2 regions of the Paenibacillus sp. 79R4 genome follow, and region 2 is predicted to be linked to the other one. Evidence: predicted binding sites of a transcription regulator. Region 2 holds the regulator's gene; the other holds the start of a gene.

Region 1 (9,416 bases), on a different contig from region 2:
AAGCATGATTATACTTCAGCTCATTACGATATAAGCCACAACTTCTGTCAGAAGGAGCTAAAAATTGCCTTGCACCTGCTTTTTCTTTTTTGCAAAATAGAGTAAACTACTCATAATTTAATGATTAGAATGGAGTTCGGAAGAATTATGCTCAGGCAATTTATCGGTATCACGTCTCAAAAGACGAAAAACTTAAAAGTTCTATATCGCTTTATTCGTCAATGGGGTCCGATAGGCGTAAAGACGCTTTCCGAGATGACGGGATATAAACCTACCACCTGTGCCCGTCTACTGGATGAACTTGTCCAGGCGGGACTGATTCATGATAGCGGCTTAGGAGAATCCAGCGGCGGACGTAAGCCTTTAATGTACGTCATCCGGCCTGACGCCTTCTATTTAATTGGCGTAGAGCTCACCAATTTATATACAACCGTACTGCTTCTCGATCTAAATTTGACCATTCTTGGAACAGAGAAATTGAAAATGGATTCACAATGCACGGCTCAATATACATTGGACTATGTATCCCGGTGTATTAATGAACTGCTGGCCAAACACGATATTCCCGCAGAGAAAATGCTGGGAATTGGTGTTGGCGTCCTTGATCCGGTAGATCTTGAGCGAGGCATCATCGTTGATTCTCATTTATTTCCTGCAGACGGTTGGCACGACTTCAACCTCGTCAAATACTTAGAGCAGAAAAATGATACGCTTGTATTTCTCGATAATGGAACCAACCTGGCGGCACTGGCGGAATACCGCTTGAACTATTGGAAGGAAACAGACAGTTTGGTTTTTGTCTCCAGCGACATGGGGATTCGCAGCAGCATGATCCTCAAAGGCAAGCTTGTCCATCAAATCAATGAGATGGATGATGCTTTGGGCCATATGATCCTCGATATACATGGACGGCGTTGCACCTGCGGTGCCTATGGGTGTCTGCAAGCCTACAGCAGCCTGCCGGCGATTCACCACGAAGTCATTCACCGGCTCAAGCGGGGCCAAACATCGATGCTTCAACAAAATATGGATGCGGACAAGGTAGACTTTCACCACATTCTGGAGGCCATGGACGGGCAGGATTCGCTTTGCCTGGAGGTTGTAAAGGAAGCGGCTTATTATTTTGGCATAGGTCTGGCTAATCTAATCTTTATGCTGCGTCCCGATATCGTCATTTGCGGTGGAACGCTTGTCCCTAAGCCGCTGTTCTACGAAGAAGCCTCAAGAACTGCACATGAACGGGTGGCTATTTATCCTAACTGTCAGGTTAAGATCGTGCAATCCTCTACAGCCTACAATATAGTGGCCCAAGGAGCCGGGTGCATGGTCCTGGATTATTTCACATCCACGGAAATTAAATAATCCCGGTACAAACGTATAGGCGAACAAACCTAAAGAACCTTCATTCCCGCGCTTGGCGGATTTGAAGGTTCTTTAGGTTTATTTATTCAGCAGATCCAAGCAATAATTTGCCTAGAGGCAATCAAGATTCCAGCAGATCCACAATTTCATCCTGCTTCTCCACATGGGCCATGATTTTGCCAATCGACTTGCGATCCGCCAGCGGCGTTGCTTCAGAACTGAAGCTGTATGCCTGACCTTCCCGGGTCATGGCGATGATTGTGATCGGTTCCTTGCAGTGGAAGCCGCCTGCAATCCGGGTGCCATTCGGCTTCACGCGCTTGCCTTCCTTGAATTCAAACGTCTGAACGCCTTTGCCACCGCGGTTCTGGAGCGGATAATCGAGCAGCAGGCTGCGCTTCGCGTAACCCAGATCGGAGATGACAAGCAGCTCGCCTTCATCGCCTTGAACCCATAACGCGCTGACGACCTCGTCGTCCTCCTTCAGCCCGATGCCCTTCACCCCAGCGGATACACGGCCCATCGCATTCACTTCATTCTCGGCAAAGCGGATAGCCATTCCTTGTTTCGTTAACAGAACGATGTCCTGATTGCCACGGCTAACCTGAACAGTAATAATTTCGTCCCTATCTGTTACCTTGCAAGCAGCGACTGCCGTCGACCGCTTCGTCTCGTATTCCTTCAATTCTGTACGCTTCACTTGTCCGCGTTTTGTTACGAAGACAAGGCTGACGCCCGCTTCATCGAACGATTTAAGCGGAATGACACCGATGATCGAATCCTCTTTGGCCAGCGGAATGACGTTGACAATCGCAGTCCCGTTATCCTTCCACTTGAACTCAGGAATCTGATGCACCGGCAGCAGGAAGTATTGTCCGCGCTGTGTGAAAATAAGTATATTTTGCAGTGTGTCCACATCAAGCACATGCTTGATATAGTCGCCTTCCTTCACCCCAGAGCCATTGCGCTCTCCGCCGGAACGAGTGAATGAGAGCATGCTGGTCCGCTTAATATAGCCCTCATTGGACAGGGTCACCAGCACGTCTTCCTGCGCGACCATAACCTCAAGATTGACCTTAAGCTCTTCTACCTCGCTCTGAATTTCCGAACGGCGGTCAATTCCGTATTTCTCGCGAATTTCCAGCAGTTCTTTTTTGATCAGGGCCACGAGCTTCTTGTCGCTCTCCAGAATCCCGCGCAATACGGCGATTTTCTTAGTGATGTCGTCAAGCTCTTTTTGCAGCGACGTAATTTCCAAATTTGTCAAACGGTATAATTGCAAAGTAAGGATGGAATCGGCCTGGCGTTCTGTAAAGCCGAACATCCATTGCAGATTATTCTGCGCATCCTGACGGTTCTTCGAGGCCTTGATGGCGGCGATGACTTCGTCCAGAATATTCAACGCCTTGACCAGACCTTCGAGCACATGGGCGCGGTCTTCCAGCTTATCCAGCTCATACTGGGTGCGGAAGGTAACGACCTCACGCTGGTGAGCAATATAAGCCTCAAGGATTGCTTTCAGACCGAGCTGGCGAGGGGCTTTGTTGACAATCGCCACCATATTGAAATTATAAGTGACCTGCAGGTCTGTCTTCTTCAGCAGATAAGCCAGAATCCCCTGGGCATCCGCATCTTTCTTCAGCTCAATAACGATTCGCAATCCGTTGCGTCCGCTCTCGTCGCGAACTTCGGCAATTCCGTCTACCTTTTTCTCCAGCCGAATATTTTCCATAGCCGTTACAAGACGGGACTTCACAACCTGATACGGTATCTCCGTCACGACAATCTGCTGCTTCCCGCCGCGCATATTCTCGATTTCCGTCCTGGAACGCAAATAGATGCGTCCCTTCCCGGTGCGATAGGCTTCGCGGATGCCGTCCTCGCCCATGATGATTCCGCCAGTCGGGAAATCCGGTCCTTTTACATAGGAGGCGATCTCCTCCAGTTCAAGCTCCGGCCGCTCCATAACCGCAATACATGCGTCAATAACCTCACGCAGGTTATGCGGCGGAATTTCCGTAGCAAACCCGGCCGAAATCCCGCTAACCCCGTTGACAAGCAAATTAGGATAACGGGACGGCAGCACCACCGGCTCCAATGTCGAGTTATCAAAGTTATCCTTGAAGGGAACCGTCCGCTTCTCAATATCGCGCAGCAGCTCCATAGCGATCGGCGACAGCCGCGCCTCCGTATAACGCATCGCTGCTGCCGGGTCATCATCCTGGGAACCCCAGTTGCCGTGCCCGTCAACCAGCACATGCCCCATCTTCCAAGGCTGAGCCATCCGCACCATACCCTCGTAGATCGAGGAGTCACCGTGCGGATGATAATTTCCCATCACATCGCCGACCGTCTTGGCTGACTTGCGGTAAGGCTTGTCAGGCGTATTCCCCGAATCATACATCGCATACAGTATCCGCCGCTGAACCGGCTTGAGCCCATCGCGCACGTCAGGAATGGCACGGTCCTGAATTATATATTTGGAATACCGACCGAAGCGATCCCCTACGACCTCTTCCAAATAAGCCGGTAAGAAATTCTCCAACATACTCAAATCAAGTCACCCTCTATTCCTCATACTCCGTAAAATCGACGTTCTCTACGATCCAACGCTTGCGCGGGTCCACCTTATCCCCCATCAAGGTGGATACGCGCCGTTCCGCCTTCGCGGCATCCTCAATCTTCACTTGCAGCATTGTACGGCTCTCCGGATTCATCGTCGTCTCCCACAACTGATCCGGATTCATCTCCCCGAGTCCTTTATAACGCTGCAGTTCGAAGTTTTTACCAAATTCCTTCAAGTAATTCTGCAGCTGCTCATCGCTCCAGGCATAACGTACGGTCTCCAGCTTGCCTGAACGCCTCGTGATCTTGTACAGCGGAGGCTGGGCAATGTAGACCCGTCCGGCATCGATCAGCGGCTTCATATAACGATAGAAGAAGGTAAGCAGCAGCACTTGAATATGTGCTCCGTCTGTATCAGCATCCGTCATAATGATAATCTTCGCATAATTGCTGTCCTCGACAGCGAATTCCGTGCCGATGCCCGCACCGATCGCCGCGATAATGGCCCGATACTCATCGTTCTTCAGAATATCGGCAAGCTTGGCTTTCTCCGGATTCATCGGTTTACCCTTCAATGGCAAAATCGCCTGAAACTTGGAATCCCGGCCCTGCTTCGCCGAGCCACCGGCGGAGTCGCCTTCGACAATGAACAATTCATTGCGGGCATAGTCCTTCGACTGTGCAGGAGACAGCTTGCCGCCGAGATTCGTGCTCTCGCTGCGTTTCTTGCCGCTCCGCATCTCATCGCGCGCCTTGCGCGCTGCTTCCCGCGCCTTGGAGGCCTGCACCGCCTTCTTGATCAGAACTTGAGCGACCTGGGGGTTCTCCTCCAGGAACAGAGCCATCTTGTCGGATACGACAGACTCCACGGCACTTCGCGCGGAAGCGCTGCCGAGCTGATCCTTCGTCTGGCCGACGAACTCCACCTCGGACATCTTCACGCTGATGACAGCCATCATTCCTTCGCGAAGATCATTGCCCTCCAGATTTTTATCCTTCTCTTTCAGGATTGCATTCTTCCGGGCATATTCATTCATGACACGCGTATATGCTGTCTTGAAGCCAGTCTCATGTGTACCGCCGCCCCGCGTAGGAATCGAGTTCACAAAGGACACCAAGGTCTCCGTATAGCCCACATTATATTGCAGCGCTACTTCAACCTCGATCTCATCCCGTTCCGCATAGAAATGAACCACTTCATGGAGGACATCCTTGCCATCATTCAGGAACTCGACAAATTGGCTCGCACCGCCCTCGTAGAAAAACTCGTCAGAACGGTCGGAACGCTCATCCTTCAAAGTCACTTTCAGACCTGAGTTCAGAAAAGCGATCTCCTGCAAACGATCGGCGAGCGTATCATAATTAAGGCCGATTCCATTCGGGAACACCCGAATATCCGGCTTGAACGTTACCTTCGTGCCGGACTTATTCGTATTGCCGATAATATCAAGACCCGTTACCGGTTCGCCGACATGCTCGACTCCTTTTTTATCCACCCAGTACTCGAACCGCATGCGGTGAATTTTGCCCTCACGGTAGATCTCCACCTCAAGCCACTCGGATAAAGCGTTGGTTACCGATGCGCCAACCCCGTGCAGCCCCCCGGATTTCTTATAACCGGAGCCGCCGAACTTGCCCCCAGCGTGCAGGATCGTATAGACGACCTGCGGTGTAGGAACACCGATCTTATGCATCCCAGTCGGAATACCGCGGCCATTATCTACTATGGTTACAGAACCATCCTTATTCAATGTAATATCGATCTTGGAACAAAATTTGGCCAAATGCTCGTCGACAGCATTATCCACAATTTCCCAGACCAGATGATGAAGTCCCGACGAGCTCGTACTGCCAATATACATCCCTGGCCGTTTCCGTACTGCGACAAGCCCTTCGAGCACTTGAATGTCGTCCGCGTCGTATCCCGAAGATTCACTTCCGGAACGGATACCGGAAGCTTCTTCGAACAAATCGATTTGTTCCGCCATTCATGCTCCCCCTTTTACTTTCGTTATGTAGTCTTTAATATACGTGTTCAAAAAGGCCGGTGTTCAGCGCCGAGAAAGTTGAATGAAGCCAGCGATTAAAAAGCGCAGCGCACGTTGTTCGTACGTGAACGCCTGAGATGTTTCGCAGGAATCATCGCTTCGCAAGCATTCGCTTGGACCCGGCTTAATTCAAAATTTGATGCAGAATCTGCTTCCTGATTGACTACGTAATCAAAAGCGGACTTTTTGAACAACCTCTAATATACTACAAATGCAAACAAATGTTTTGTTATCCTTGTCCATTTTAATTCAAGATATCCTGTTTCGTAAAGACAAGGAATGAAACGACTGCCGAACAAGCCGCCCAAACCGCCAGAACAGCGAGTGAAAAGCCCAGTGTCATGCCCTCGATCGGAGCCGGTGTTCCCGATAAATAGTTCGTAAGACCGAGATTGACCATGAACAAATATTTGGCGCTTGTCCAGGCTGATGCCATACTGCTGAGAATATTGCCGGCAATCAGCGCGGCCATCATAATGACAATACTCGCGGCAGTGCTGCGTACGAGCACAGATACCATGAAGGCCAGCATCGCTACTACAATTCCAACGAACCAGATCAGCCCGGCCTGCATACAGATATATTTCCACTGCGGTACAGCATGAACATTGGACATATCCACTTCGCTGCCATGCAGCTGGAAACCGCTGAATACCGGAAGCTGAAATCCGCCATAGCCAAAAAATATTCCGGATATTAAGTAACATACGAGCAGCGTAGACAGGATGATCAACGAGACGAACATGATCAACGTAATTAACTTGCTGAGCAGGATTTTCCACCTTCGCACCGGCCTGGTAAGCAGCATCTTGATTGTCCCCGCTGTTCGCTCAGAGGATACAATGTCTGACCCGACACCCATGATCAGGAGAGGAATGAACAACGTAGATGCGTTATCCAGAAATTCACGGGTGAACGATACACCGCCAGCCTGGATGGGATTCACATCATGCTCAAGATAATATTTCATCTGCTCGATATATATTTTGCGGTATTTTTTCCACTCCTCAGGCACGCGGTCGCTGCCGAGTGAATTTTGATTATCCGTAATCGCCTGCTGGACTTCCCGGCGCCAGTCTGCACCGAATTTCTCCCGCTTGGCAGATGCTTCACGCATCTGGGCATAGGTGAACATCGGGACAAGAACGAGCAGCACCAACAGAACGACGTAAAATCGCTTCTTCTTGATCATTTTGATCGTCTCATTCTTAACTAACAGCATCAGATTATTCAACACCCTCACCATCCGTCATCTCAAGGAACAATTGTTCCAGCGTTGGAATTACCTTCTGAACGGAACGGACCTGAAGCCCGGAACTTACGAGCCGAGGCACGATATCCGCAATTTGGTCCACCTGCATCTGGGTTACGAGCGCCTCGCCGCCAAATCCGGCAAGGATCGCATCATCCAGCACCTCGTCCACATTTCTAACGATGCTGATTCCAAGGTCAGACAGCATCGCCTCTCCTGCAGAAGACGGCTCCAGCTCCCAGACCACATACCCTGTTCTCGAGTCAAGCAGTTCATGAACAGCGCCGACTTCAAGAGCCCGACCGCGGCTTATAATCGCCACACGATCACAGAGTACTTGAATTTCACTAAGCAGATGGCTTGAGACGAACACGGCCAGCCCTTCCTTCGCCAGGAGGCGGATAAAGTTGCGCATTTCCTTAATCCCTTTCGGATCAAGACCATTCGTCGGCTCATCCAGAATAAGCAGCTTAGGTCTGCCGAGCAGCGCCTGGGCGATTCCAAGTCGCTGCCGCATTCCGAGCGAATACGTCCGCACCTTATCATGAATCCGCTGGTCGAGTCCAACCAGATCAGCAACCTCCTGAATCCTCGCCGCATCGATTCCCGGCATCATCCGGGCGAATTGCTCCAGGTTCTCCCAGCCCGTCAGGTATGTATATACCTCCGGATTCTCCACGATGGACCCCACCAGGCTAAGCGCACGCTCCGGATCCTTCTGCACATCGAATCCGCAGATCGCTACATGCCCTTCAGTCGGACGAATCAGATCAACCAGCATGCGAATCGTCGTTGTCTTGCCCGCTCCGTTTGGCCCGAGAAATCCAAAAATCTCTCCGGCTTTCACCTCGAAGGATACATCCTGCACGATCCAGCGCTTGCCGATCCGCTTCTTCAAATGCTCCACCGACAAAATAATCTCATCATTTGTCTTCGTTTGATGATGCATCGCATTTTCGCCTCCTTAACCTAGTTCAGCGCGATGCTCTGTACAATCCGCTCTGCGATCCTCTGGTAGCCGTCGCCATTCGGATGGAAATGATCACCCGATAAATAGCGATCCAGGTTGCTCGTAAATAGATCATAGGTTGGAATAACAATCGTGTCCGGATACTGATTCATTGTATCCAATACATTCAGATTCCAATTCGCCACCGCTTGATCCCCAGCCTTCTTCATGTCCTTCAAATCGGCAAAGGGATTGTATAAGCCAACATACACCAGCTGTGCATCGGGATTAATCTGCTTCAGCTTGCTAACGATCTTCCTAAAATTTTCACCCGATGTCTTTACCGCGGCCTCCATCTCCGCTTCGGTCGGAAGTTCCCCGCTGCTCTGATAGCTCTGAGCTCCTGCGAACAAATCATTCCCGCCGATCGACAGAATAATGATTCCGGCCTGCTTGAGGCCGTATTGGACCCCTGGTTCATCAAGCATCGGCAGCAGCGCCTTCGTTGTCAGCCCGTTGATGCCGAGATTGTTCACTAATTTGGATGACTTGCCCTGCTTCGATAATAACTGCACCGTTCTGCGTGCAAATCCGTTGCCTGTATCGTCCCCGGTACCTTTGGCGAGCGAATCGCCAATGGAAGTGATATCAAACGGCGCTGCCGTGACAGACATTTGTAAGCTGCTGTCGGGCTTGACCTTACTTGCCTCGCTTGCCGGAGCCGTCATATCATAGACGGCATATATGAATCCAACAATAAGCAGCAATGTTGATACCGCCGAGAGCAGGCCCGTAACTAGCCATATTCGCGACGTTTTGTTCATGGTCGTCTTCCTCCTGTGTTGTGTCCGAATCCCTGACCCTATCCTTTAATTAATCTAACCAACTTCTATCACAGGTATAGCCGCAGGAGCTCGTGTATGTTCATTTTTATTGAGTTTATCCTATTTATTAAACAATTGAAATAAAAATTGACCCTCTAGGATCATTCATTGTTGACGAGAATGTGATTTTTTATGATCGCCGGAACACTCTGATAGCACCCATAATATCATCTATTCTAATCCACTGCCAATTTACTGGAATAATGGCCCGGTTAACGGAGATGAGATTCATTTATAAATGCAGAAAAAAAGAAGCCACCAACCAGTCAGGTCAGTCGCTTCTTTTATACGGATTCTATCAAATTGCGCGGCGGTATGGGCAGAGTATTTACATATCATCTTCAACTATTGAATGT
Region 2 (9,416 bases):
GGGCTGGCCGAGACCGGCGGATATATTTGCGGACGAGCTGAACTGGTGGAGCTGGCGGCGAATCGTTTGACTGCGCCGGGCATCGGCGGAGAAGTTGGTGCCATGCTGGGTACGACTCGGGGGATCTACCAGGGCTTGTTCCTGGCTCCAACAATCGTAGGACAAGCCGTTAAGGGAAGTATTCTGGCTGCAGCCTTATTCGAGAGAGTTGGCTTTGATAGTAAGCCACGCTGGAATGATCCGCGTACGGATCTGATCCAGGCGATCTCCTTCAGCAGCTCGGAGCATCTGATCGCTTTTGTTCAAGGCATTCAGCGGGCAGCAGCTGTTGACGGACATGTTGTGCCTGAGCCATGGGATATGCCGGGGTATGAACATCCGGTTATTATGGCGGCGGGAACGTTTATTCAAGGGGGAAGTCTCGAGTTATCCGCGGATGCGCCGATTCGTGAACCTTATATCGCTTATATGCAGGGCGGACTTACCTACTCCCACGTTAAGTTCGGTCTGTTGACCGCATTGCAGACGATGAAGGATCGTCATCTGCTATAAAATTCTTGTGAGTAAACCTGACACTACTATTGACATGTCAGAATAACTTACATATCATTAATTTATGATAATTAAACTGGAAGGTTGAGAGCGATGAGTGACGAAATTCGCAGAAATATGGCCTTGTTTCCGATTGGTATCGTGATGAAGCTTACGGATTTAACAGCTCGGCAAATTCGTTATTACGAACAGCATGAGTTGATTGTACCCGCGCGCACATCCGGGAACCAACGTCTGTTTTCCTTTAATGATGTGGAACGTCTGCTCGAGATTAAAGCCTTGATTGATAAGGGAGTTAATATTGCTGGTATTAAGCAGGTGATTGCTCCGGCTAATGGCGAATCTGAAGAAGCAACTGTAATGACGCGGGACACTGAAGAAAAACGCAAGGAAATACCGACTTCTGAGCTCTATCGCATGCTGAAGCAGGAATTGTTCACGAAGCAACGTCCTGGTCAGGTTTCATTAATCCAGGGGGAATTATCCCGCTATTTTAAATTAAAATAACTGTTGGGAGATGTTAGCGTGAGTTACACCAAGGAAGATATTCTGCGAATCGCCAAAGAAGAGAATGTCCGCTTTATCCGTCTGCAATTTACAGATTTGCTCGGAACGATTAAGAACGTAGAAATTCCGGTAAGCCAGTTGGAGAAAGCGCTGGACAACAAGATGATGTTCGACGGTTCATCCATTGAAGGTTATGTGCGGATCGAAGAATCTGACATGTATCTGGTTCCGGATTTGGAAACCTGGGTTATCTTTCCTTGGATTAGCGAGGATCGGATTGCCCGCTTAATCTGCGATGTGTACATGCCTGATGGTACGCCATTCGCCGGTGACCCGCGCAATATCCTGAAGCGTGTGCTGAAGGAAGCCGAAGAGCTGGGCTACACTTCGATGAATGTCGGCCCTGAGCCAGAATTCTTCCTGTTCAAGACGGATGAGAAGGGCAACCCCACTATGGAGTTGAATGACCAAGGGGGGTATTTCGACCTTGCACCGACGGACCTTGGTGAGAACTGCCGCCGTGAGATCGTGCTAACGCTTGAAGAAATGGGCTTTGAAATCGAAGCATCCCACCATGAGGTAGCTCCTGGCCAACACGAAATTGACTTCAAATATGCGAAGGCCATTAAAGCTGCTGACCAAATTCAAACCTTCAAATTGGTTGTTAAGACGATCGCTCGTCAGCATGGCTTGCATGCTACATTTATGCCGAAGCCGCTGTATGGCGTGAGTGGTTCCGGAATGCACTGTCACCAATCCCTGTTCAAGGGGAAGACAAATGCTTTCTATGATGAGAAGGATGAGCTTGGCCTGAGCCAGGACGCTCGCCATTACATGGCCGGTATTTTGACCCATGCGCGCGCTTTTGCCGCTGTAACTAACCCAACTGTGAACTCTTATAAACGTCTCGTGCCCGGTTATGAAGCACCATGTTATGTAGCCTGGTCCTCCAGCAACCGCAGCCCGATGATTCGTATTCCGGCTTCCCGCGGGATTAGTACTCGCGTTGAGGTCCGCAACCCTGACCCGGCTGCTAACCCATACCTTGCCCTTGCTGTAATGCTTAAGGCGGGTCTGGATGGCATCAAGAGAAAGCTGCCGCTTGTTCAACCGGTTGATCGTAACATCTATGTGATGTCTGATGAAGAGCGGATCGAAGAAGGTATTCCAAGCTTGCCAGTAGACCTCAAGGAAGCGATTGGTGAATTGGTGCGCAGCGACATCATGGCTGAAGCGCTTGGCGATCATGCGATGACCCACTTCTATGAATTGAAAGCCATCGAATGGGATATGTTCCGCATGCAAGTCCACCAATGGGAACGCGACCAATATATGACTTTGTACTAATCGAGGAATCCCTTGCGCCGTATGGCGTGGGGGATTTTTATAGTTGGGCGAAATATAAGCTGCAAGGCTGGATTCACAAAGTGCCCGGCAGATGTCCAACAAAGTGCCCAACAAATGCCTGACCTAACTACAAGCCGATAACTGTTGCCCATCCTAAAATGGTACAAGTATGTACTATATAGACGGAAAATAGGTGAATATGTCCAAACTGTTTATCAAAAGTTGAATAGGATAGGGTGTACTTTAAAACAAGGAGGTAAGCACACATGGGTGAAGTCGTTGGCGGTGTAGGTTGCGGCGGTGGATTCGGAGGAGGACTGTTTACATCAACAGCAGCAATTTTGGTGCTCTTCATTCTGCTTGTCATCATTACAAGGGCCTTCTTTATTTAATTGATTCGTTTTAGTTGCGTGACTACGGTGTCATTTGTAGCGCAATCGAAATCCGATGACACCGGGTCAATAGCTCCGCTGGCTTTATGCCGGCGGAGCTTATTTATTTTCTGATACAACTTGCTTTAGAAAGGACCGCGGCGGATATTGAATGTAAGATAATATTTAGTTACCTTCGCTTGATTGTACGCACAAAAGCCACGATTGAAAAAATCAGTGCAGTCAGACTGGAAGCAAAAACTAGAAATTTCACGTTTCTTACCCCATTATCGCGTAGTAGTATATAGTCACATCAAGAAAGATGCTGCACGCCTAAAATGATAATTATTACGCCCAACATGATAACTGCTTTTCCTGCAAACTTTACATATAAAATCCTTGCTTCACTGGGATCCCTGTCATCCCCGATTCTTTTAAACCACCAAGAATACGGATTTTTAATGGCATATATGCCTACGGCAATCGCGACGATACCTAATAATAGGCTAAAGTAAAATATATGATCACTCCTTATTAGCTCTTATTAGCGAATCATAAGTTTAAGTAAACCAAATGGTTCCATTTGATTTTTGGGGGAATTTAGGGTCATCCCCAATCGCTCTTGCGAACAACATCTCTGACTCTCGTCCTACGTATAATCCCCGGCAATATGTCCTTCAGAGCTAAAAAAATTTGGTTGAATCGTGTATAAATGAGTAAGAACGAACCAGATCGGCTTAATGCCTCTCACGGATACTACTTATTTGGGGATTATGTGATTTCCAGTGTCTTACAATAAATACGATAGCATAATAAAGAAGAGGGTCAAGTAGGCGGAGGCAACAAGGAACTGGTATGGTGTATTGAATACCTTTAGCCTGTCCCGGAACATAAATAATGTCCTTAGAACTTCCCGCAGGGAAGCCCAAGGACGGAGTTGTATTCTGATTTGCTGACCTTTTGAAGCATTTGGGTCAGACTCGCATGCTAGAAGGTGAGGATAGGAGGGGGAGATCCCCCTTATGTTCTATTAATCAGGCATAATCCAAACAATTTCGCAAATGCGAACAATAAACTTCTTATGTCTTTCTTCAAGCACGACATGGTCTGGTTTGACATCGATGAGGCATCCGTCAAGTCTGCCGCGGGTAGTTTCAAGAACGACAACATTCCCCTTAAGTGACATCAAACACTCGACGACGCAATGATCTACAGGGTGAACAACGATAGATTGAGGCATGTGATGCTTATAGGGCATGTTAGATGTATTGGGCATATTAGACATATTAGCCATTGTGGGCATTTGGTACATCATAGGATAATTGCTCAAAAAATTACCTCCCAATTTAATTTATAGGCCATTCTATGCTCATGCCTATAAAGCAACTGGGCAGCGGCCCAGTTACAAAATAAAATTTATTCAACGAGTTAGAAGCGGACTTTGCGTTAAAAGACGAATCGTAAAAAATGACAACATAAAAAGGCATCCCTGATGGGATGCCTTATGTCATCGTTGCAGCATAAACCGTTGATACTAGGCGCTTGCTGTCAATTTTGACGGATCGCTTCTATTTTCCCGCTCGATGGGGATTTGTTCAGACAGGCACAATCCATTGTATTACATGAAGATTAATGAAAATCCCGGAAGAGGCCGATGACTTTGCCGAGGATGCTTACATGCTTCAAACGCAGGGGCTCCATGGTCGAATTCTCCGGTTGAAGACGGATATGATCCTTTTCCTTGTAGAAGGTCTTGACCGTTGCTTCATCTTCCTCAGTCATCGCTACGACGATATCGCCGTTATTCGCGGTCTGCTGTTGTCTTACGATAACATAATCGCCATTATGAATTCCGGCTTCAATCATGCTCTCGCCGACAACGGATAACATGAAAATCTCGCCATCGTTCGCATAATGATTAGGCAGCGGAAAGTAATCCTCTATATTCTCGGTTGCCGTGATCGGCACGCCTGCTGTTACTTTGCCGACGACAGGAACGCGTGCCACCGAATGGGCGAACAGGCCGGCGCTTTCGGATTCCTCGCCAAGCAGCTCAATAGCTCTCGGTTTGGTAGGGTCGCGTCGAATGAATCCTTTCTTCTCCAGACGATCCAGATGTCCGTGTACCGTAGAGCTGGAGGCTAGTCCAACGGCTTCTCCAATTTCACGGACGGAGGGCGGATATCCTTTCGTTCGTACTTCGCTGCGAATAAATTCCAAGATTGCTTGCTGGCGGCTGGACACCTTAGACATAACCAATCAACTCCACTTAGTAACGTTTGGAAAAATTATAACATAGAACTGCCGTTCGTACAAACATAAGTTCTAACATATGCGTTTTTAATCCCGTTTTATAACTATCTGCCGAATAGAAGCCGTAAAATGCTGCAAAAAAAATAGAGAACGAATGTTCGAAAAAGTATTGAATCAAACAAATGTTCGTGTTATATTAATTTCAGTAATAAGAACACTTGTTTGGAGTGAGGAAAATGCTTAAATATAGCACTTATAAGAGTATTTATACGGAGCCAGTTCATAAATCTGCTATTTCGTCAGGGAGCCGGAGTGCCCATCTTTCTAGAACCGCTAAGAGAACGATGCTGGTGCTAGTACTGCTATTGTTAACCTGTACAGGAGTAGTCTCGGCTTTTGCCTCATCAAATGATAATGCGGATAAGAAACCGTTGGAGACAGTTATTGTGATGCCGGGTGATACGTTATGGGAGATTGCTTCCGAGCATAAACCCCAAGGCAAAGACATTAGAAAATATATAGATTCAATTAGACGTGTTAATGGAAAGCATGTAAGTTCGATACAAGCCGGAGAAGTGCTGGTTCTCCCTAATTGAGCTGCTGTAGGTTCGTTCTGACAAGTCCGCGAAATGAATGTCGATACTGTTTTACGATGAAGGAAAATTACTATATAATGAAGAGAGCTTGCACTAAAGGCGGCACTGCCTTGACAAGCTCTTTTTCTCATGTCAGAGTATGAATAATTGTTGCTTTGCATGAGTAGTAAATGCGGCTTGCATCTGAACCTTTCTATATTATGAGGATGAGAGCTGTAATCATAAAAGATTAACGACTTGGGGAGGGAATTATGGATATAGAATCTGTTGTTGCGCGAATCAATGAATTGGCCCGCAAACATAAATCTGTTGGATTAACCGAAGAAGAGATTCTGGAGAGAGCGAAGCTACGCGAGAGATATCTCGAGAATTTCCGGGCGAATTTCCGTCAAAGATTAGAACAAATCGAAATCGTCGATGAATAAGCCGGCCCCTGGGGCTGGCTATACATAACATGTGGCTTGCGACATGTACGGGGCTTGATGGGCTGGACAAGGCGTAGGCTTATCATGTTGATAGCGCTATTAATATGAGGAGGACAAAGTATGGGTTCATTTGACAGAAAAGTAGAACGCAATCAAAAAAGACTGAACCAAAAAGGGAAAGGGCCTACGATTACGACAGGCAAGGCATCCGATCCGCGGAGATCGCTGGGTGCAAGAGGGGAGGGCGACATTTTCCGGGGGCGAAATATCATCCTGCCGGGCGTGTTAGTGTTCATCGCCTTGTTGTATTCAACCGTTGGAATGATCGGTAATTCAGCAGATATGAGTACCTGGCTCTATTGGCTGACGATTGGGCTGTACTTACTGCTTGCCTTCACTTTGTTCATGAGAAGACCCTACCTACGGATTAACAAGAACTGGGTATATACAACCAAGTACAACCGCGATCGTATTCTGGAAGCGGGCAACATTAGCAAAATCAAAGTGAGCCGCAAGAAGATTATGATCGTGCCCAAGATCAAGGATGCGAACTGGGTATTCTATCGTACCCGCAATCAGTTTGATACGGCAGCTATGGGAGACCGCCTGGAGCAGTTCGCACATACTCATCATGTTCCGTTTGAGAGAGAATAAGAAATTTCCGGAGAGCGCATAGCAAGTGATGCATTTTGGCATGGGAGAGGGAGGAGTGGTCGAAGTGACCATAAAAGCGGTATGCTTTGATTTGGATGATACATTGCTCTGGGATGACCGGAGCGTAAAAGAGGCTTTCGAGGAGACCTGCCGCAAGGCTGAAGCAGTAACAGGCTGCAACCCGACAGAACTGGAAGCAGCTGTCCGCAGGGAAGCTAGGGAATTGTATGAATCCTATGAGACATTTTCTTTTACGAAAATGATCGGGATCAATCCATTTGAAGGGCTTTGGGCTAACTTCTCTGCTGGGGAACAGCCGGAGTTCCGTCAGCTTGAAGAGCTGGCACCGATCTATCGCAAGGAATCCTGGCATCGCGGCTTGCTTGCCCTAGGCATCGCTAACGAAGAATTAGCTGCCGAGCTTGCGGAAGGCTTTGCTGCAGAACGCCGGGGACGTGCTTATGTATATGAAGAGACGTTCCAAATTTTGCAGGAGCTCAAAGGGAAGGTTAAGCTGCTTCTATTAACGAATGGCTGCCCTGCCCTGCAGCAAGAGAAGCTGGATGGAGTGCCGGAACTATCCGGTTACTTCGATAAGATCATTATCTCCGGCAGCTTTGGCAAAGGCAAACCGGATTCCACGATTTTCAGGCATGCGCTTGAGCAATTAGGAACAGAGCCCGAAGAAACCTTAATGGTTGGGGACAAGCTCACGACCGATATTCGCGGAGCCCTTAGCGTTGGCATTAAAGCCGTTTGGATCAATCGGGATGAGAAGACCCGTAATGATGAGATTGTGCCGAATTATGAAATTTCTCACCTGTCCCAATTGCACCAGATTATGGACGAATTAGCTTAAAAGATCTCGTTGTTAAGATTCATGAGGAAAGGAAGATAGCATGCGGAGAAGAGGCTGGAGTGTTCTGTTATTCGCACTTGTTCTCATTGTGATTAGTGGTTGTGGAGATAAAAAATCCGACAATCATGCAGACAACATGGCTATGGAACCCATTCAGGTGGAACTTCAAGTGAATCCGACGGAGATTCAAGCAGGCGAGAAGGTTCGTTTTGAGGCCAAGGTTACGCAACAAGGGAAGACGGTAGATGACGCGAAAGAGGTTATGTTTGAGATCTGGAAGGACGGGGATCCCGAGGAACAGCATAGTAAAGTCACCGTTAAGAGCGCTGGAGAGGGAACCTACGTGCTGGAGAAGACCTTTAAAGAGGCGGGCAACTATCAAGTGATCTCCCATGTTACGGCCAGAGATCAGCATTCGATGCCATCGGAGAAATTTACAGTTCATGAGTAAAGCTAAGGATGCAAAATGTTGTATTTAAAGACTGCTCTTCATTACGAGGGGCAGTTTTTTTATGTCTTCATTGTGTTGCATATTTGTAAAGGCGGCCCCTCATTCCTTAGGGGATAGAGGGCCATATTAGTTCGGCACAGAACGAAGTGCAGAGGGAGAAGGCCGCGTTTTACTCATTCAAGCAAAACGCAGAGAATTACGAACGTTTTTAATTTCCTTACGAAATTTATTCGTGTTTCCAATTCTCATTAGCTTGATGCGATTACCTGTTCATTAAGTGACTTTTCATAGAGTTAAATATCTGCTGTGATGGGATGGCCGCGTTTGAGTCAACGCTTCAAATTCAGTGCTAAGGTCAGTCATGGCGCGCACTTTCCGATTTGCAATTGCATCTTTTCTTAATGGCAGACTTCTGATACACTAAAACTTAACGTTTTGCGGGAGGGATTGAACATGAGTAAACCAAGTCTAGAGTCCAGAATGAAAGAACGAATATTAATCCTCGATGGGGCTATGGGCACCATGATTCAGCAGAAGGACCTGTCACCGGCCGATTTTGGCGGGGAAGACCTGGACGGTTGTAATGAAATGCTTGTGCTCACCCGTCCGGATGTGATTCAGAACATTCATGAGCAATACTTGGAAGCGGGAGCCGATCTAATTGAGACAAATACATTTGGCGCCACCTCCATAGTCCTTGCCGAATACGGGCTGCAGGACCAAGCGCGCGAGATTAACCTGGCGGCTGCGCGTCTGGCGATTGCTGCGGCTGATAAATATAGCACGTCGGATCATCCGCGTTATGTTGTTGGTGCGCTTGGCCCCACGACAAAGACATTGTCGGTTACAGGTGGAGTAACTTTTGACGAACTGATAGACAGTTATGAAGAACAAGCGCTGGCACTCATCGAGGCGGGCGTCGATGTACTGCTGCTTGAGACATCACAGGATACGTTAAATGTAAAGGCGGGAAGCATCGGAATTACCCGAGCTTATGAGAAGTCCGGAATCAGACTGCCGCTGATGATATCTGGTACGATTGAGCCGATGGGAACGACCCTGGCTGGACAGAATATCGAAGCCTTCTATATCTCGCTGGAGCATTTGAAGCCGATCTCGATTGGACTCAACTGTGCAACAGGACCCGAATTCATGCGTGATCATATCAGAACTTTATCCGATATGGCCAGAACGGCGATAAGCTGCTATCCAAATGCCGGGCTGCCTGATGAGAATGGTAATTATCACGAATCACCGGATTCGCTGGCCCAGAAGCTGGCAGGTTTTGCTGAGCAAGGCTGGCTGAACATCGCAGGTGGCTGCTGTGGGACGACCCCGGCTCATATTGCTGCTATGGCGGATAAGATGAGCCGCTATGAACCGAGAGCGATTCGCGGCGAG

Evidence for each region. The regulator LexA, encoded in region 2, represses DNA repair genes until DNA is damaged. The targets are predictions, from matches to a motif close to CGAACATATGTTCG.
Region 1: a site for LexA is predicted at 6,190-6,203, ahead of parE (DNA topoisomerase IV subunit B). Genes of this name have one in related genera too.

The regions. Positions count from the first base shown of each region.
Region 1 is NZ_QJOT01000004.1:60,651-70,066, forward strand. It holds gene DMN77_RS06185 (ROK family transcriptional regulator) at 148-1,362, shown strand; gene gyrA (DNA gyrase subunit A) at 1,484-3,916, opposite strand; gene parE (DNA topoisomerase IV subunit B) at 3,930-5,915, opposite strand; gene DMN77_RS06200 (ABC transporter permease) at 6,220-7,209, opposite strand; gene DMN77_RS06205 (ABC transporter ATP-binding protein) at 7,202-8,176, opposite strand; gene DMN77_RS06210 (GDSL-type esterase/lipase family protein) at 8,197-9,000, opposite strand.
Region 2 is NZ_QJOT01000025.1:36,988-46,403, reverse strand. It holds gene DMN77_RS22610 (methionine gamma-lyase family protein) at 1-552, shown strand, start outside; gene DMN77_RS22605 (MerR family transcriptional regulator) at 646-1,059, shown strand; gene glnA (type I glutamate--ammonia ligase) at 1,078-2,406, shown strand; gene DMN77_RS24070 (hypothetical protein) at 2,673-2,798, shown strand; gene DMN77_RS24350 (DUF6199 family natural product biosynthesis protein) at 3,091-3,270, opposite strand; gene DMN77_RS22595 (DUF2642 domain-containing protein) at 3,808-4,107, opposite strand; gene lexA (transcriptional repressor LexA) at 4,407-5,030, opposite strand; gene DMN77_RS22585 (LysM peptidoglycan-binding domain-containing protein) at 5,381-5,626, shown strand; gene DMN77_RS22580 (DUF896 domain-containing protein) at 5,878-6,051, shown strand; gene DMN77_RS22575 (hypothetical protein) at 6,172-6,705, shown strand; gene DMN77_RS22570 (HAD family hydrolase) at 6,770-7,564, shown strand; gene DMN77_RS22565 (FixH family protein) at 7,605-8,015, shown strand; gene metH (methionine synthase) at 8,469-9,416, shown strand, end outside.